One region of the Polaromonas sp. P1_G4 genome, then DNA from elsewhere that is predicted to be linked to it. Evidence: riboswitches for the same ligand, from Rfam matches in the RefSeq annotation. Region 1 holds a riboswitch; the other holds the start of a gene.

Region 1 (7,463 bases):
GTCGTGCAGGCCTTCACGCCAGGCGCCAACTCATCGGTCAACCAGTGGTGGCTGTTGCACATTGAGCCCGTGGGGCACTTCTGGTTTCTTGAAGCGCTTTTTATTGTCTTCCTGGTTGTTCTGCTGCTGGAACACCTCAACGCACTTTCTACTGCGACCGGATTTGCAGTGGCTTGGGCGCTCAGCGCGGTGCTGTTTGACTACTTCAGCCCACCCAACTATTTCGCCGCCCGCGGCGCTGTTTACCTTCTGCCTTTTTTCCTGGCCGGGCTTGCCTGCAAACGATTTGACATCGGGACGCCAACGGCCCGGCTTGTGGCGGCGGCCGTATTTATTTGCGCCGCTACCGGGGCCATGCTTTTTCCGCAATTTTCCGAGCAGGGAAGTTCTGTGGCCGCACTGGCGCTCGGCGTCTCAAGCGCCTTTCTTCTTTTGCGGAGTGGCTGGAGTTTCGCGCCCCTGGCCTACATTGGATCCTTCTCATTTGCGATTTACCTGCTGCATGTTTTTTTTACGGCAGCGAGCCGTATCGCCTTCAGGAAATTGGGTATCACGGACACCTATGTCCTGATGACGCTGGGACTCGCCGCCGGGATTGCTGGCCCCGTCGTATCCGCGCTGCTTATCAGCCGGCACGCAGGCCTGAATCTGTGGCTGCTGGGAACTGTGCCGGGCAAGCCGAAAACCAATCCGAAGCCCGTGGTAGCAGCCTGAAGGATCGGGGCTCGAGCCAGCGGCCCATTTCATTCGGGCGCCAAGCCGCTCATCACTGGCGGCGTCCTGGCGCCCCAATCAGTGACTCTGCCGCCGCGGCGAATCCTGAACGGCTCGAACGTCGGAGCAGAAGCCGTGCCGCCGGAGTTGCACGATACTTTTCTCCGAGCATCTTCCAAATCAGCACCATCTGGCGGCTGCATGGAACGACTCCTCTTTCGAACTAAACTGCCTCACGTACCGCAGGCAATCGGACCGGCGCGGGCATGCCGGCGAGTAACCAACAAAAAGATAGAGACAACATACCCATGAATATCGTCATCACCGGCGGCGCCGGATTTCTCGGGGCCAGGCTGGCCCGGCAACTTCTGGACGCGGGGCAATTGGCTCTTGCGGGCAGCGCACCGCAAACCATCCGGACAGTGACACTGGTTGACAGGGTGGCGCCGCCGGCCGCGCTGGCCGCGGACAACCGCATTCGAACCATCACCGGCGATCTGAGCCGGCTGCTGGAAGACGGTCATCCGCAAGCACTCGTGGTGACAGAAAAAGACACGCTGATATTCCATCTGGCGGCGGCAGTCAGCGGTGAATGCGAAGCGGATTTCGACCTTGGCATGCGCAGCAATGTCGATGCTACGCGTGCGCTGCTGCAGGCGTGCCGTGCCCTGAATACATCGCCCACCGTCGTATTCGCCAGTTCGCTTGCAGTGTTTGGCAATTCACCCGAGCAACCACTCCCGGCGGTCATCGATGACAGAACGCTGCCCACACCGCAGAACAGCTACGGCATCCAGAAATTTATCGGTGAACAACTGGTGGCTGATTACGCGCGCAAGGGCTTCATACGCGGGCGCAATGTGCGTCTGATGACGGTGAGCGTGCGGCCCGGAAAACCCAACGGTGCGGCATCGAGCTTTCTCAGCGGCATTATTCGGGAACCCCTTGCGGGAACGAGGGCACAGTGCCCTGTTCCTCCCGAAACGGCCGTGGCTCTTGCGTCGCCCGGACGTACGGTGGAGGGATTGATTCGTGCTTCAGAGGCTACCGACACCGAATGGGGCGCCCGCACAGCCGTCAACCTGCCGGCCCTCAAGACAACGGTCGGTGAAATGGCGCAGGCGTTGGCCCGGGTGGCCGGCAAAGATGCGGCGGGACTGATCGACTGGGTGTACGACCCTGTCATCGCAAGAATCGTGGGCAACTGGCCCGCCGATATCGACGCAGCACGCGCGCGGTCGCTGGGCCTGCTGCCTGACAGTGATTTTGAAAGCATCATCGCGGCGTACTTAAGCGAAAACCCGCGCACGACCGCAGATGCATCGCGGCAATAATGCGTGTGCTTATGGTCGGAAAATCCTGATGCAGAACCGGCCCCAGTCGTCCACAAAATTCCCGGCCCGATCACTCAACGGAGACAAACAACATGAAGCTTTCAAAACTGATTATCGGTATGACGCTCGCAGCGGGATTCATGGCGTCTGCAAATGCACAGACCACCATGAAAATCAGCATTTCCACGGCCCAGAATTCGCATCAGGGCATTGCCATCGACACTTTTGCCAAAGAAGTCGAGAAACGCACAGCAGGCCGCTACAAAGTCCAGACCTTCTACAACGGGGCCCTGGGCGGCGAACGCGAATCCATCGAGGCCGTGCAGCTGGGCACCCAGGAGCTGGCCTTCTCCTCCACCGGCCCCGTACCCAATTTTGTCCCCGAGACCAAGATCCTCGACGTTCCCTTCCTGTTCCGGGACAAGGCGCACGCGCGCGCCGTGCTGGACGGCCCTATCGGCCAGAATCTCCTGACCAAATTCGATGCCAAGGGCTTCAAGGCGCTGGCCTGGGCCGAAAACGGTTTTCGGCACATGACCAACAGCAAGCGGGACGTGAAAGTTCCGGAGGACCTGAAGGGACTGAAGATGCGCACCATGGAAAATCCGGTGCATATCGCTGCGTACAAAGGCCTGGGCATCATCACCACGCCCATGGCTTTTCCCGAAGTATTCACGGCGCTGCAGCAAGGCACGGTCGACGGCCAGGAAAATCCCCTGTCTGTGATCATGTCCGCCAAGTTCGACCAGGTGCAAAAGCACCTTTCACTGACCGGCCACGTTTACTCACCTTGCATTTTCTTGATGAACAAAGCGGCCTTCGACAAGCTCAGCGCTGCCGACAAGACAGCCTTCGTTGATGCCGCCAAGGAAGCGACCAAGGCGAACCGGGCCCGCGTGGACCAGGACGATGCCAACGGTGTAGCCGAGCTGCGCAGCAAAGGCATGACCGTGATCGAAAACGTCGACAAGGCGAAGTTCGTGGCAACGCTGGCGCCGGTCAACGCTGAATTTGAAAAGCAGTTCGGCAAAGCCAACATCGACGCGATCAGGAACTACAAGTAAACCGTACCGCAACTATTTTGCTACTTTTTTTGTAGCTGCTTACGCCCGCCGCCATTGGTCTGCGGGCGTTTTCATTGCAATTCTCAATTCTCCTCATGTATCGGCGCATCCATGAAACAAGCTTTTCTCCAACTTGAACGGTGGACCACCGGCTTCTCCATGCTGGTGGCCTGCGTGATGCTGGTCATCGCATCGGGGCTCGGTGTGTTCCAGATCCTGACGCGTTTTGTCTTCGAGCAGCCTGCAGAGTGGAGTGAAATTCTGATCCGCCTCAGCCTGATCTGGATGGTCTTTATGGGAATTCCCATGGCTTTCCGCCAGGGCGCCATGGTCAGCGTGGATGTGCTCTACCGCTGGAGCCCACCCCGCATCCAGCGGGTGCTGGACTGGCTGGTCTGCATCGCCGCTCTGGCCCTCGTCGCAGTCATCGTCTGGTGGGGCTGGGACTATTCCCTTCGCGGGCGTGTGCAGTCCATGGCCGGCCTTGAATCCATTTCCATGTTCTGGGGTTATGTGGCCATGCCGATCGGCGGCATGTTCTGCGTGATCGGCATCATCGGCAACCTGATTGACACGCAGCGCAATGAACTGGAGACAGCACAATGAAAACCCAAGATGGATTTCACCCCGTTCAAGCAGGGGCCGCGGAACCGGCTTTGCCGGGCCGCAGGCCGGCGGACCCTTTCCCCGTGCAAGGGGCAGGGAACGGCCGCAGGCTCAAAGTGAGTGACCGTGGGGGCCAAGAATGACCGCGGTAATGATCTCGACCATGGTGCTGTGCTTTGCACTCACCGTTTCCGTGGCCGTTTCCATCGGCCTGGCGTCCATCTTCGGTATCCAGGCGTCCAACGCCAACATGCTGATTTCAGTCAAGGAGATGTTCTCCTCGATCAACAAGTTTCCGCTGGCCGCCATTCCCTTCTTCATCCTGGCCGGCAACCTGATGGAAACCGGCGGCATCTCGCGCCGGCTGGTCGAATTCGCCAAAAGCATTGTGGGAGGCGTGCAAGGCGGTCTGCCCATGACCTGCGTGCTGACTTGCATGATTTTTGCGGCAGTGTCCGGCTCCTCTGTGGCCACCACTTTCGCCATAGGCGCCATCCTGATACCGGCACTCATCAAGCACGGCTACCCTACCGCTTACGCTGCGGCCCTGCAGGCCACCAGCGCAGAACTGGGCGTGATTATTCCGCCGTCCATCCCCATGATTCTTTATGGCGTGAGCGCCGAGGTCTCGATCGGCGAACTCTTCATTGCCGGCTTCGGCCCGGGGCTTTTAATCGGCGGCGCATTGATGCTGTTCGTGCACCTGTACTGCCGCTGGAAGGGCTGGGGCAAACAGGACGGTGACGGCCGCCTGAGCTTTGGTAAGGCGACCTGGCAGGCGGGCTGGGCATTGCTGATGCCGGTGATTATTCTGGGCGGGATTTATGGCGGAATTTTCACGCCGACCGAAGCCTCTGCCGTGGCGGTGTTTTATGCGCTGGTCGTGGGCATCGTGATCTACCGCGAGATCAAGCTGGCCGACCTGTACGTCATCCTGCGCAAATCGGTGCTCTCCAGTGCCGTGATCATGTTCATCATCGCCAATGCCGGGTTGTTCGCCTTCCTGATCACCCGGGCCGGCGTGCCGGACGCCATAGGCCACTGGCTGGAAGCCGTGCTGCAGTCGCCCGCCCTCTTCCTGTTGGGCGTCAACGCGGCGCTATTCATCATCGGCATGTTCATTGAAACCAGCGCAGCCATCATCGTGCTGGCGCCCATCCTGGCGCCAGTGGCAGTGCATTTCGGCATTGACCCGGTGCACTTCGGGCTGGTGATGGTGGTCAACCTTGCGCTGGGCATGATCACGCCGCCATTCGGCGTGAACCTGTTTGCAGCCTGCACCGTCGCCAGGATATCGCTGGACCGCATCGTGACCCACCTGCTCCCGTTTGTATTGGTGATACTGGCTTGCCTGATGGTGATCACTTACGTCCCGCAGCTGTCGCTGGCTCTGCGGGATCTCGTCTACGCAAAATAGCTTTTCGGACAGGATTCACGAGGCTGTCATTTTCAGCAGCCATGCTCGGGGTTTCATTTCAGGATGAAATCCATGCAGCTTCACAAAACCGACCGTGCCCGTGCCGAGCTCAAGCCCGGCGTGAGAACGCTAGGCCAGCGCGAGCGCACCCTGCTGCTGATGGCCGACGGCAGCAAGTCGGCCCAGGACTTCCGCCCGCTGTTTGAGGGCGACGGCGAAGCCATTGCCCTGCGCCTTTTGCGCGACGGCTTTCTGGAAGCCCATCCCGGCAAGACGTCCGCGCCGGCAAAAAACCCTGCGCCTGCACCCGCCCAAACACTCACGCCGGCGCAGTTACAGAACTTTCCCAGCCCCGAAACCACCCAGGCCATTCAGGTCTCTGCCGATCAATTTGAAGGCAAGCGCTCGCTTGCCACAACCCGGATGTTCCTGTTCGACATCTGCGAACGCATGTTCGCCCGGCGCAACCCGGAGATGGCCGAGCGCTTTCGCGAAGCGCTGCGCAATGCCAAAGACCGCGAGACCATGCTCAGCGCCTCGCGCGAAATGATCGAGGAAATCGAAAAAATCGCGGGCCACGAGCGCGCCGACTCCATCAGCGAGCGCATCGCCATGCTGCTGCCGCAGCACCAGGCCGCCTGATCGAGCCGACAGCGGCTTCCGTTACACTCAGCGGTGTCAGGAGAGAGTTTTCCTCGCGAAAACCGCCGAAGGCGCACGAGCACCRGGGGGGCACCCCCCTTGAGTAGCACTGAACGCTCAGGCAAAAGGACTGGCAACCGCCCTGCGGCGCACCACGCGGCAAGGCGTTCCCTACTGGAGAGAGGCCGCCTTTCACGGGCAGCCCACCGAAGGAGCAAGCCTGCATCGCCGGGTGAATCTCTCAGGTAAAGTGGACAGCAGGGGCAGCCCATGGATTGAGAACAAGTTCTTGCCATGACCGTMTTTGCCCCCTGGAGAATGCCTTGTCCGATTCGTCCACCTCTTCCGCCGCCCCCGAAACCTTGTTGAAAACGCCCCTGCATGACCTGCATGTGGAGCTTGGCGCGCGCATGGTGCCTTTCGCGGGCTATTCGATGCCAGTGCAGTACCCCGCGGGCCTGATGGCGGAACACCACCACACACGCCAGGCTGCCGGCCTTTTTGACGTGTCCCACATGGGCCAGCTACGCCTGGTGGGTGCTGATGCCGCAGTCGCGCTGGAATCCCTGATACCCGTTGATGTGATCGACCTGCCCGCCGGCAAGCAGCGCTACGGCCTGCTGTTGAACGACGACGGCGGCATCATCGACGACCTGATGTTCTTCAACCGTGACTATGCGAACGGCGGCGACCTGTTTGTCATCGTCAACGGTGCGTGCAAGGCGGGCGACATCGCGCACATCCAGGCCAAAATCGGTTCGCGCTGCGAAGTCATCCCCATGCCCGAGATGGCTCTGATGGCACTGCAGGGCCCGCAGGCCGTCACGGCCTTGCAGCGACTGGCGCCAGGCGTCGAAAAGCTGGTGTTCATGACCGGCGGGCGCTTCACCGTGGCCGGCTGCGACTGCTTCATCACCCGCAGCGGCTACACCGGTGAAGATGGCTTTGAAGTCTCGGTGCCTGCTTCGCAAGCTGACGCACTCGCACGCGCGCTGCTCGCGCAACCTGAAGTCAAACCCATCGGCCTGGGCGCGCGCAATTCGCTGCGGCTGGAAGCGGGCCTGTGCCTCTATGGCAACGACATTGACACCACCACCACGCCGGTGGAGGCCAACCTCAACTGGGCCATGCAAAAGATCCGCCGCACGGGTGGCGCACGTGCCGGCGGCTTTCCGGGTGCGGACAAAATCCTGGCCCAACTGGCAGACCCCGCCCTACTCACCCGCAAGCGTATCGGCCTGGTGGCGCTGGAGCGCGTTCCTGTACGCGACCACACCGAACTGCAAAGCACCGACGGCATGGCTATCGGCGAAGTCACCAGCGGTTTGTTGGGCCCCACCATCAACCAGCCCGTCGCCATGGGTTACATCAAACCTGAGTTCGCTGCGCTAGGCACACGCGTGAACGCCATCGTGCGCGGCAAGCCGGTGCCCATGGAAGTGGTCGCCATGCCTTTCGTTCCCGCCCGCTACTACCGCGGTTAAGCACCAGATCAAGCTCCCCGTTTTATTCACCCCACTCAACCCCTGGAGAACCTCATGACCGTCAAATACACCGAAGACCACGAATGGGTCAAGATTGAAGGCAACGTCGCCACCGTCGGCATCACCGTGCATGCGCAGGATGCGCTGGGCGATGTGGTGTTTGTGGACCTGCCGGCTGTCGGCACCACCTTCGCCCAGAAAG
Region 2 (8,450 bases), on a different contig from region 1:
CGCGTGCGCGGTGACTGCCAGAAACGCAATACCGCGCGGGATGTGAAAGTCCACATAACGCCCAACCTTGTCGCTGTGGGTGACTCCGCGTTGCTGTGCCAGGTAATGGAAAACCTTATTTCCAATGCATGGAAGTTCACCGTCCATGCCACTGCCCCCGAGATCTGGGTTGGGGCGCAGCACCCCGACAACGAAAGTACAGTTTATTTTGTCCGTGATAACGGCGTCGGGTTTGACATGACGTACGCGGACAAATTGTTCGGTACCTTCCAGCGCCTGCATTCACCGGGTGAGTTTGCAGGGATGGGAATCGGGCTGGCAAGCGCTCACCGGATCATTTCCCGTCACGGCGGTCGTATCTGGGCCGAAGGGGCGGTGGGGCAAGGTGCCACATTTTTCTTCACCATACCATCGCCTGTGCGGCAACACTCGCCCGATGAAAGCCCGGCTGATGCGAAAAAACACAGGAGCCAGCCATGACTCAACTGCAGAACCGGCGCATTTTGCTGATCGACGACATGCCGTCCATCCACGAAGACTTCCGGAAAATTCTTGCGTCCAGACCGGTTGCGCATGACCTGGACGATGCCGAAGCCCTGTTGTTTGGCGACGCCGCACCGGTGTCCGATGATGGCTTTGAGCTGGACTCGGCCTACCAGGGACGTGAGGGTCTGGACAAGGTCGAGGCATCCGTTCGGGCCGGGCGGCCCTATGCCATGGCCTTTGTGGACATGCGCATGCCGCCGGGCTGGGATGGTGTGGAGACCATCGAACGGCTCTGGCGCGTTGATCCAAAGGTACAGATCGTCATCTGCACCGCCTACTCCGACCACGCCTGGGAAGATGTGTTCGCGCGGCTGGAGGCCCGGGATCGCCTCCTGATTCTGAAAAAACCATTTGATCCGGTTGAAGTCAGCCAGCTGGCAAGAATGCTGACCACCAAATGGGAGCTGGCGCAGCAGGCGGCAGCGCAGGTGAGCGGCCTGGAGGAGGCCGTGCAGGAGCGCACCCGCGCCTTGCATGACAGCGAATCACAACTGCGCCAGATCACGGACAGCGTGCCCGCCTTGATTGCCTATATCGACGCCGAACAGCGCTTTCAGTTCCATAACCTTGCCTACGAAGAAGTTCTTGGCCTGAAGCACGACCAGATCCACGGCAAGACCATGCGTGAGCTGATGGGCGACGAGCTCCACGAAAAAGAGCGGGGCAAGATTGAAGAGGCGCTCGCTGGTTACGCGGCGCAATACGACCGCACGCAGGCCACGTCGGATGGCCAGCTGCGCGACTACGTCATGCAGTACTTTCCACGCTACGGCGAAAACGAGGACGAAGGCAAGGTTGTCGGCTTCTTCTCGCTGGGCACCGATGTGACCGAACTCAAGCGCATTGACCGCATGAAGAGTGAGTTTGTCTCTACCGTCAGTCATGAGTTGCGCACCCCGCTGACCTCCATTCGCGGCTCACTGGGCCTGATCGCCGGCGGCGTGGCCGGTGAGCTGCCGGCCATGGCCAAAAACCTGGTCGGCATCGCTACCAACAATTGCGAACGGCTCATCAGGTTGATCAACGACATTCTTGACAGCGAAAAAATCGAATCCGGAAAAATGCGGTTTGACTTCCAGCAGATGGAACTGCAACCTTTGCTGACGCAAGCCCTGACGGCCAACGAAGGCTTCGCAGGCCAGCACAACGTCAAGCTGGTTCTGGATGCCCCGGCAGAAGCGGTAAGGGTCAGCGTCGACAGCGACAGGCTGACCCAGGTCATTACCAACCTGTTGTCCAACGCGGTGAAATTCGCGCCGGCCCAGTCCCGTGTGGAAGTCCGGCTGCTGTGCAAGAGCGGCAGGGTCCGGGTGGAAGTCGCCGACAGCGGCCCCGGCATTCCCGAAGAGTTCCGAAAGCGCATCTTTCAGAAATTCTCGCAAGCCGACACATCGGACACCCGAAAAATGGGTGGTACGGGCCTGGGCCTGAACATCTCGCGTGCCATCGTGGAGCGGATGGGCGGCCAAATCGGGTTCACGACGGAAACCGGCGTCGGAACTGTTTTCTTCTTTGAGCTGCCCGAGGCGGTGCCGGCGCCGATTCAGACCAGCATCAGGTCCGGCGCAGCGACCAGGCCGCTCATCCTGGTCTGCGAAGACGATCCCGACATTGCCCGCCTGATCAACCTGATGCTTGATAAAGGCGGCTTTGACTCGGACATGGTGCACAGCGCAGGGCAGGCGCTGGAGCAAGTCATGCTGATGCCCTACGCTGCCATGACGGTCGACCTGAACCTGCCCGACCAGGACGGCATCAGCCTGATCCGGGCACTGCGCCGCGAAGAGGCGACGAAAGACCTGCCGATCGTGGTGGTTTCAGCAAATGCTGAAGAAGGCGAGCTCGAGTTCAATACCCAGCCGCTGGCGGTTTCAACATGGCTGGAAAAACCCATCGACGAGAACCTCCTGATCCTCAGTTTGCACCGTGCCATCGGTAACATGGCCGAAGGCCGGCCGCGCATTCTGCATGTCGAGGACGACCTCGACATACAGCGCATTGCCGCCGCCATTGCCCAGGACTTTGCCACCTTCGAATTTGCCGCCACGCTGCGCGAGGCACGCGACCAGCTTGCGCGCCGCCGCTACGACCTGGTGCTGCTCGACCTGACGTTGAAAGACGGCTCGGGCTGGGGGCTGCTGGACACCATTGAAGCACTGGACATCGTGCCGCCAGTGGTCGTGTTTTCTGCGCACGATGTGGAGCCGAAGCAAAGCCAGCGCGCAGAAGCGGTACTAGTGAAGGCACACACTTCCAACGAGCAGTTGATCCGCACCCTGCAGCGGGTGCTCGATGAAAGCCTGTGGGGGACGGTTCACCCACCTCTAAGCGCCTGAAATAGATCCACCCCCGTCCAGGCTCACTGGCGTGTAGCCTGTTCCCCCCTCGAGGGGGCGGCGCCTGGGGCCGGCGAAGCCGGACCCTCGGCCCCCGCTGGTGGAATACCCCTGTTAGTTACGCCATTGGACTCTTCACGCCAGCGGATGCCGTGGAACCGGCTTTGCCGGGCCGCAGGCACCGTCCCCTGCAAGGGGAAAAGGGCTACACGCAGTGAGCCCGATAGGGGTGCACCAATTTTTCGGCTTTGCCAGACCGCAGGCGGGCGGCCCCCTCGGGGGGCAGGGAGCTACACGAAGTGAGCGACCGTGGGGGCCTTACTTCTTTTGACTGGCGCGGTAGACCTGCATCACCGTCGCGAAATCGCGATCAAAGTTGATGGGCAGGAATGTGTCGTTGCCGGGCAGCTGCTTTTTCAGTGTGGGCGAGAAGCTGTAGCTGAACGAGCATTTCTTCACGCGTGCCTGCAGTTCGGGCGAAACGTCCTTGCTCATGGTCCAGGTTTCCGTCATGAAGGGCGGGCTTTCCCAGATCGTGCGAATGCTCGAGCCCTTGACGTCACCCTTGACGACCATGCGCTGGTACAAATCGCTGGCCACAGCTGCGGCCGGATAAAAACCATGCATCACGCCCGTGACGGAGCGCTCGTGGCCGTTGGAGAACACGACTTCGTAGTCCTTGTCCGGCGTCAGGCCCAGCGCCGGGAACAGCGCGCGCGGCGCGAGGTTGCCCGAGTTGGAGGTGGGTGTGGTGTGCGCGATTTTCTTGCCAATCAGGTCCTTCGGTTCCCTGTACGGGCTGTCGATGCGGGTGATCAGAATCAGTTTGTAGGAGTTGCGCAGGCCCGTGGCCTTGTTGCCCGGAACGCCAAACGGCGCCGGCTGGCCGGCGGTGACCAACTGCGCAGCCAGGCCGGGGTTGACCTGTGCCAGCTGGACCTTGCCGGCCGAGATACCTTCAATCAGCTCTTTTTCACCGAGGATGTCGATGTTGCTGGTCTTGTCCATCGATTCGCCTTGCGCGTTTTGCAGGTCGATGTTTCCGCAGCGTGACAGGTGGCTGAAGTAGTCGCCCCACAAGGCCATGGTTTCGCTCTTGCCATAGGTCTTGGGCATGGCCACGACCATTTTTTCGCGTGGGCCGGAATATTTTTCGGGCGCGGGGGTAGCAGCCGCAGCTTTCGCCTTGCGTGCAGGCTTTGCCTCGTCGGTCTGGGCTGTTGCTGAACCCAGGGCGCAAGCGGCGCTGGCCAATATTGCGGCATGGCGCAGATAAAACTTCATCTTGATCACTCCAGTTGTCTATGAAACCGATACGCAGGAATGCCGGTTTGTGTGCCCTTGGCCGCACAAACCGCGTTCCCAGCCCAATCAGTGTGCATGACGGTGCATCAAAACGAACTTTTTGTTACATTCGAATGAATACCTTCGTGACATAAATCAGCGTATCTGCGTCAGAGGCTGTTGTTTTTTCATTGAAAAGATGGCGCTGGCAACCTGTAAGCGCCTGGGCGGCGGCGAATACTGCGCCTCAGGATACGCGCGTGCTGTGCGGCGGGGGGGGGGGGGCGGCGGACGCCTCAAGCGGCGAGCGAGGCGTCGATTTTGCCGAGCAGCCATTGCAGCCCGGCCAGGTGCCGTACGGCCAAGTTGCCCGGGCGTGATGCCCGACAGCATGGCCATCGTCCGGGTGCGCGCTGCCCGAAACGCCGCGATGGCCTCTTGCGCATCAGCGGCCGCGTAGTCGCGTTGCTTTTCCAGCACGTAGCCGTCCAGTGATTCCAGCACGGGGCTGGCCTCTGACAAGGTGCGCTGAAACCGCACGTGATAGCCGTCAATCTCGATGTCCCTGATGTGGCAGATCTGCGCGAGGGCCGTGAAGTTTTCGCTCGGAATGCCTTCCCACGACGGCGGCGTCCAGCGCTTGTGGCTTTCAGGAATCGCGTCGTAGAACTGCTCCAGCTGGCGCGGAAAATCCGCCATGGCCTGGAGCGTTGCGGGGTTCAGGGGCAGCGCAGGGCTCATCAGCCGGCCTTGCGCAGCGAAGGCCACAGCACCGCCTGCGCCACGATCACGTTCTCGCCATTGAAGGTCGCCGCCGGCGAGCCGTAAAGCTCGTAACCCATGGCAAGCACCTCACTCACCCGGCGGCAAAAGCTCGCGTCATCCGGGCCGGTAAGGAGCCTGTAGGTGGGAAGACCGTCGGGGGGCGTGGTGGCGGGTGATGTCATGGCGGCAAGCGGCTGATGAACGGAGGGCGATATTACCGTGTCCGTGCAGATGCTGCAGGTGTTGTTGGTCGTGACCGCGGAGGTAGTGCGCGCCGACACGCAGGATCCGGGCGCCCGCCAGCCACCGAAGGCGCTACCCCTATTTGAGCTGCCGCAAGGTTTGCGCTGATTGCGTTGACGGCTGGGCCGCATTTGCGCCAGATCAAGCCGCCCAACGGGCCGTACGGCTCCAATCAATGACGGGAATGTTCCCGTCTCTTCTGTTACTTACCCATGAAAAAGCAAATCATTGCCGCCGCTGCCCTCTGCACCCTTTTGTCGGGTGCCGCTTTTGCCCAAACCGCTGAAGGCCCCTGGCTGGTCCGAGCGCGCGCCGTCCACCTGGACAGCGCCAACGGTGACAGCACCGGCCTCGGGCTGGCCATCAACAACAAGTGGATGCCGGAGTTCGACATCAGCTATTTCCTCAACCCCAACTTCGCAGTCGAGCTGGTGCTGACGGTTCCGCAAAAGCACACGCTGTCGTCCCGCGGCACCGCCATCGGCAGCTTCAAGCACCTGCCGCCCACGCTGATGGCGCAATACCACTTCGACTCGCTGGGTGCGGGCGCCTTCAAGCCCTATGTCGGCGCGGGCGTCAACTACACCCGCTTCAGTGCGGTCAGCCTGCCGGCTGGCGTGGACATCAAACGCAGCAGCTGGGGCCCGGCGCTGCAGGTCGGCGTGGACATTCCCCTCGGCAAGCAGCTGTCCCTGAACTTCGACCTGAAGAAGGTCTACATCCGCACCGACGTGTCCGCGGGCGGCGCCAACATCGGCACGTTCAAGGCCGACCCGATGTTGTTGGGTGTGGGGCTTGGCTGGCGGTTTTGAGCAGAAAAGGGTGAGACGCCCAAACTTGCGCGTCTCTTCTCGCGGGCGCTTGCGGCGGCGCGGGTTCAGGCCTTTGCCATCCCCGGCAACGCCATCACACGCCCCGGCGCCGCCATCCCCGTAAATGCAAAGTCGACTTCCGGCACGCGCCCGCTCACGATGTCCGCAATCGCCGCGCCCGAGCCGCAGGCATGCGTCCAGCCCAGCGTGCCGTGGCCCGTGTTGAGGAAGACATTGGAGGCCTTGCTTTTGCCGATGTAAGGCACATTGCTCGGTGTGGCCGGCCGCAGGCCCGTCCAGAACTGCGCGCCTTCGCCGTCCGTCATGTCGGGAAAGAGTTGTTTTACACGGCGCACGATGGCGTTGCAGCGCACCAGGTTCAGCTCGGTGTTGTAGCCATTAAGCTCGGCCGTGCCGGCAATGCGCAAGCGGTTGCCAAAGCGCGAGAACACCAGCTTGTATTCGTCATCCGTCAGGCTGACCTGATAGGAAGCGGCTTCGTTGATCACTGGCAGCGTGACCGAGTAACCCTTGGCCGGGTAGATGCGCAGGCTTTGCCCCAGCACCTTGGCCCACTGCGCGCTGAAGGCGCCCAGGCACATCACATACGCATCGGCTTTCAGCATCTCGACCTTGCCGCCGGCCTCGCCGCTGCCCATCGCCACCTGCACGCCATTGAGCTGCCCCTGCGCGGCGTCCAGGCCCAGCACCGTGGTGTTGTACAAAAATTTCACACCGGCCTGCTCGCAACGCGCAGCCAGCGCGGCGGTAAAAGCGCGGGCGTCACCCGATTCATCGCTGGGTGTCATGCTGCCGCCCACGATGCTGCCGCGGCATTGCGCCAGTGCGGGCTCAATCGCCACACATTCGTCGGCCGTCTTCATGTCGAGCTCGCAGCCGTGCTCGCGCATGATGCGTGCGGGCTCCTGCGCCGCGTCGTACTCGGCCTGGCTGGTATAGAAGTGCAGGATGCCCTTGGTCTGCGCGTTGTACAGCAGGCCCAGCTCGGCGCGCAGTTTTTGCAGCGCGCCGCGGCTGTACATGCCCAGGTTCACGATCTGCTTGATGTTTTGTGCCGTACGCGCGGGCGTGCAGTTGCGCAAAAACTCCAGCCCCCACAGCCACTGGTTCACATCGGCGCGCAGCCTGAAGAGCAGAGGCGCATCTTCACGCGCCAGCCATTGCAAGACCTTGAGCGGCGCGCCCGGGTTGGCCCAGGGTTCCGCATGGCTCACCGATATTTGCCCGCCGTTGGCAAAACTGGTTTCCATCGCGGCCGCGTTGCGGCGCTCCACCACCGTTACTTCATGGCCGCGTTGCGCCAAATACCAGGCCGTGGTGATACCCGTGACACCAGCTCCCAAAACCATGACTTTCATGACGATTCCTTTTCATTCAAGCAGAACATTGCAGTTGCGCAAGTGCAATGCCTTGGGGTGCTTGAATCAAAAAGAAACGTGGCAACCGCCAAGCCATCACATGCTTGCGGCCGCTTCCACTGTCCTTGTTACCTGAGAGATTCAGCCGCTGCTTTGATGTCGATGACAAGCTTCGGCTTTGCTCCTTCGGTGCGCTGCACCTTGCGTGCGGCGTCTCTCCAGACGGCTGTGTGTTCCGGGCAGTACGGGACCTGAGCGATTATGGAAGTTTGCGCCTTCGGTGGCTGCCTTGTGGGGCAGCGCTCTCCTGCTTGAACGGGTTTGAATTTACCACCGAAGCCTGTTTTGCCAAGCGTGAATAGGGCGTTCAGTACAGGTCTAGCGGGTTGATTCAGCGGCTTAATAGTAGGAAGCAGGGCGGCTCAGCCTTAGCTGGCCGCGTTCACAAACGCGGCTTTGGCATCGGTATAGGCCTCGCGGTCACCCGGGTGCCTGGCCGCCAGTTCCGCCTTGAGCGCGGCATAGCGCGCCGCCAGCGCCGGGTCCGAACGCAGGGCGTCGCGAAAACGCAGGCGCTGCGCCCACACCTCGCCGCCGTGCACCACCAGGTGCAGGTGATGCGTGCGCCGCCCCTCTGCCCAGCGCATCAGCCATTTGCGGTCAGACAGCGAGGCATTGAATTCAGCGGAGGTCGTGTAGCCGTTGGCGCACAGCGGCGCCAGAAGCGCTTCAGCCGCCGCGATTGATTCCACACCGGCCAGCATGTCAATCACCGGTTTGGCCGCCAGGCCGGGCACGGCCGTGCTGCCGATGTGCTGGATGTCGATCAGGCGGGCCGGCAGCTGGGGGGAGAGCGCAAGCAGGCGGTCCCGCTCAGCCACAAACTGCTGGGGCCAGGCCGGGTTGTAGGCCTGCAAGACCACTTCCTCGTGGATAGCGGCAAGCAGCGATTCCTGGTCAGTCATGCGCGTGACGGCTGGCAGGTTGTTGTGCAGGGGCAAAAAACGCTGTGCGACACGCCAGAATCCTTTGCGGGGTCATTTTTAAGGCGGTTTTAAGCATAAAAAAGGCCATTTGCCCAATCA

What was found. Region 1 has a riboswitch for glycine ahead of gcvT (glycine cleavage system aminomethyltransferase GcvT). Riboswitches for the same ligand answer to the same signal wherever they lie in the genome.
Region 2: it holds a riboswitch for glycine, as region 1 does, so the genes downstream of both, AC1D1X_RS09525 (D-amino acid dehydrogenase) here and gcvT (glycine cleavage system aminomethyltransferase GcvT) in region 1, are expected to answer to the same signal.

The regions. Positions count from the first base shown of each region.
Region 1 covers NZ_JBFUCA010000072.1:3,339-10,801, reverse strand. Annotated here, with positions in the region: gene AC1D1X_RS05825 (acyltransferase family protein) at 1-714, shown strand, start outside; gene denD (D-erythronate dehydrogenase) at 1,023-2,048, shown strand; gene AC1D1X_RS05815 (TRAP transporter substrate-binding protein) at 2,141-3,112, shown strand; gene AC1D1X_RS05810 (TRAP transporter small permease) at 3,224-3,718, shown strand; gene AC1D1X_RS05805 (TRAP transporter large permease) at 3,858-5,135, shown strand; gene AC1D1X_RS05800 (hypothetical protein) at 5,208-5,777, shown strand; glycine riboswitch at 5,805-5,920, shown strand; glycine riboswitch at 5,942-6,045, shown strand; gene gcvT (glycine cleavage system aminomethyltransferase GcvT) at 6,101-7,261, shown strand; gene gcvH (glycine cleavage system protein GcvH) at 7,316-7,463, shown strand, end outside.
Region 2 covers NZ_JBFUCA010000146.1:4,193-12,642, forward strand. Annotated here, with positions in the region: gene AC1D1X_RS09490 (sensor histidine kinase) at 1-480, shown strand, start outside; gene AC1D1X_RS09495 (response regulator) at 477-2,882, shown strand; gene phnD (phosphate/phosphite/phosphonate ABC transporter substrate-binding protein) at 3,201-4,166, opposite strand; gene AC1D1X_RS09505 (hypothetical protein) at 4,323-4,907, opposite strand; gene AC1D1X_RS09510 (DUF1737 domain-containing protein) at 4,907-5,113, opposite strand; gene AC1D1X_RS09515 (hypothetical protein) at 5,151-5,282, shown strand; gene AC1D1X_RS09520 (OmpW/AlkL family protein) at 5,387-5,986, shown strand; gene AC1D1X_RS09525 (D-amino acid dehydrogenase) at 6,052-7,365, opposite strand; glycine riboswitch at 7,476-7,597, opposite strand; gene AC1D1X_RS09530 (GrpB family protein) at 7,794-8,330, opposite strand.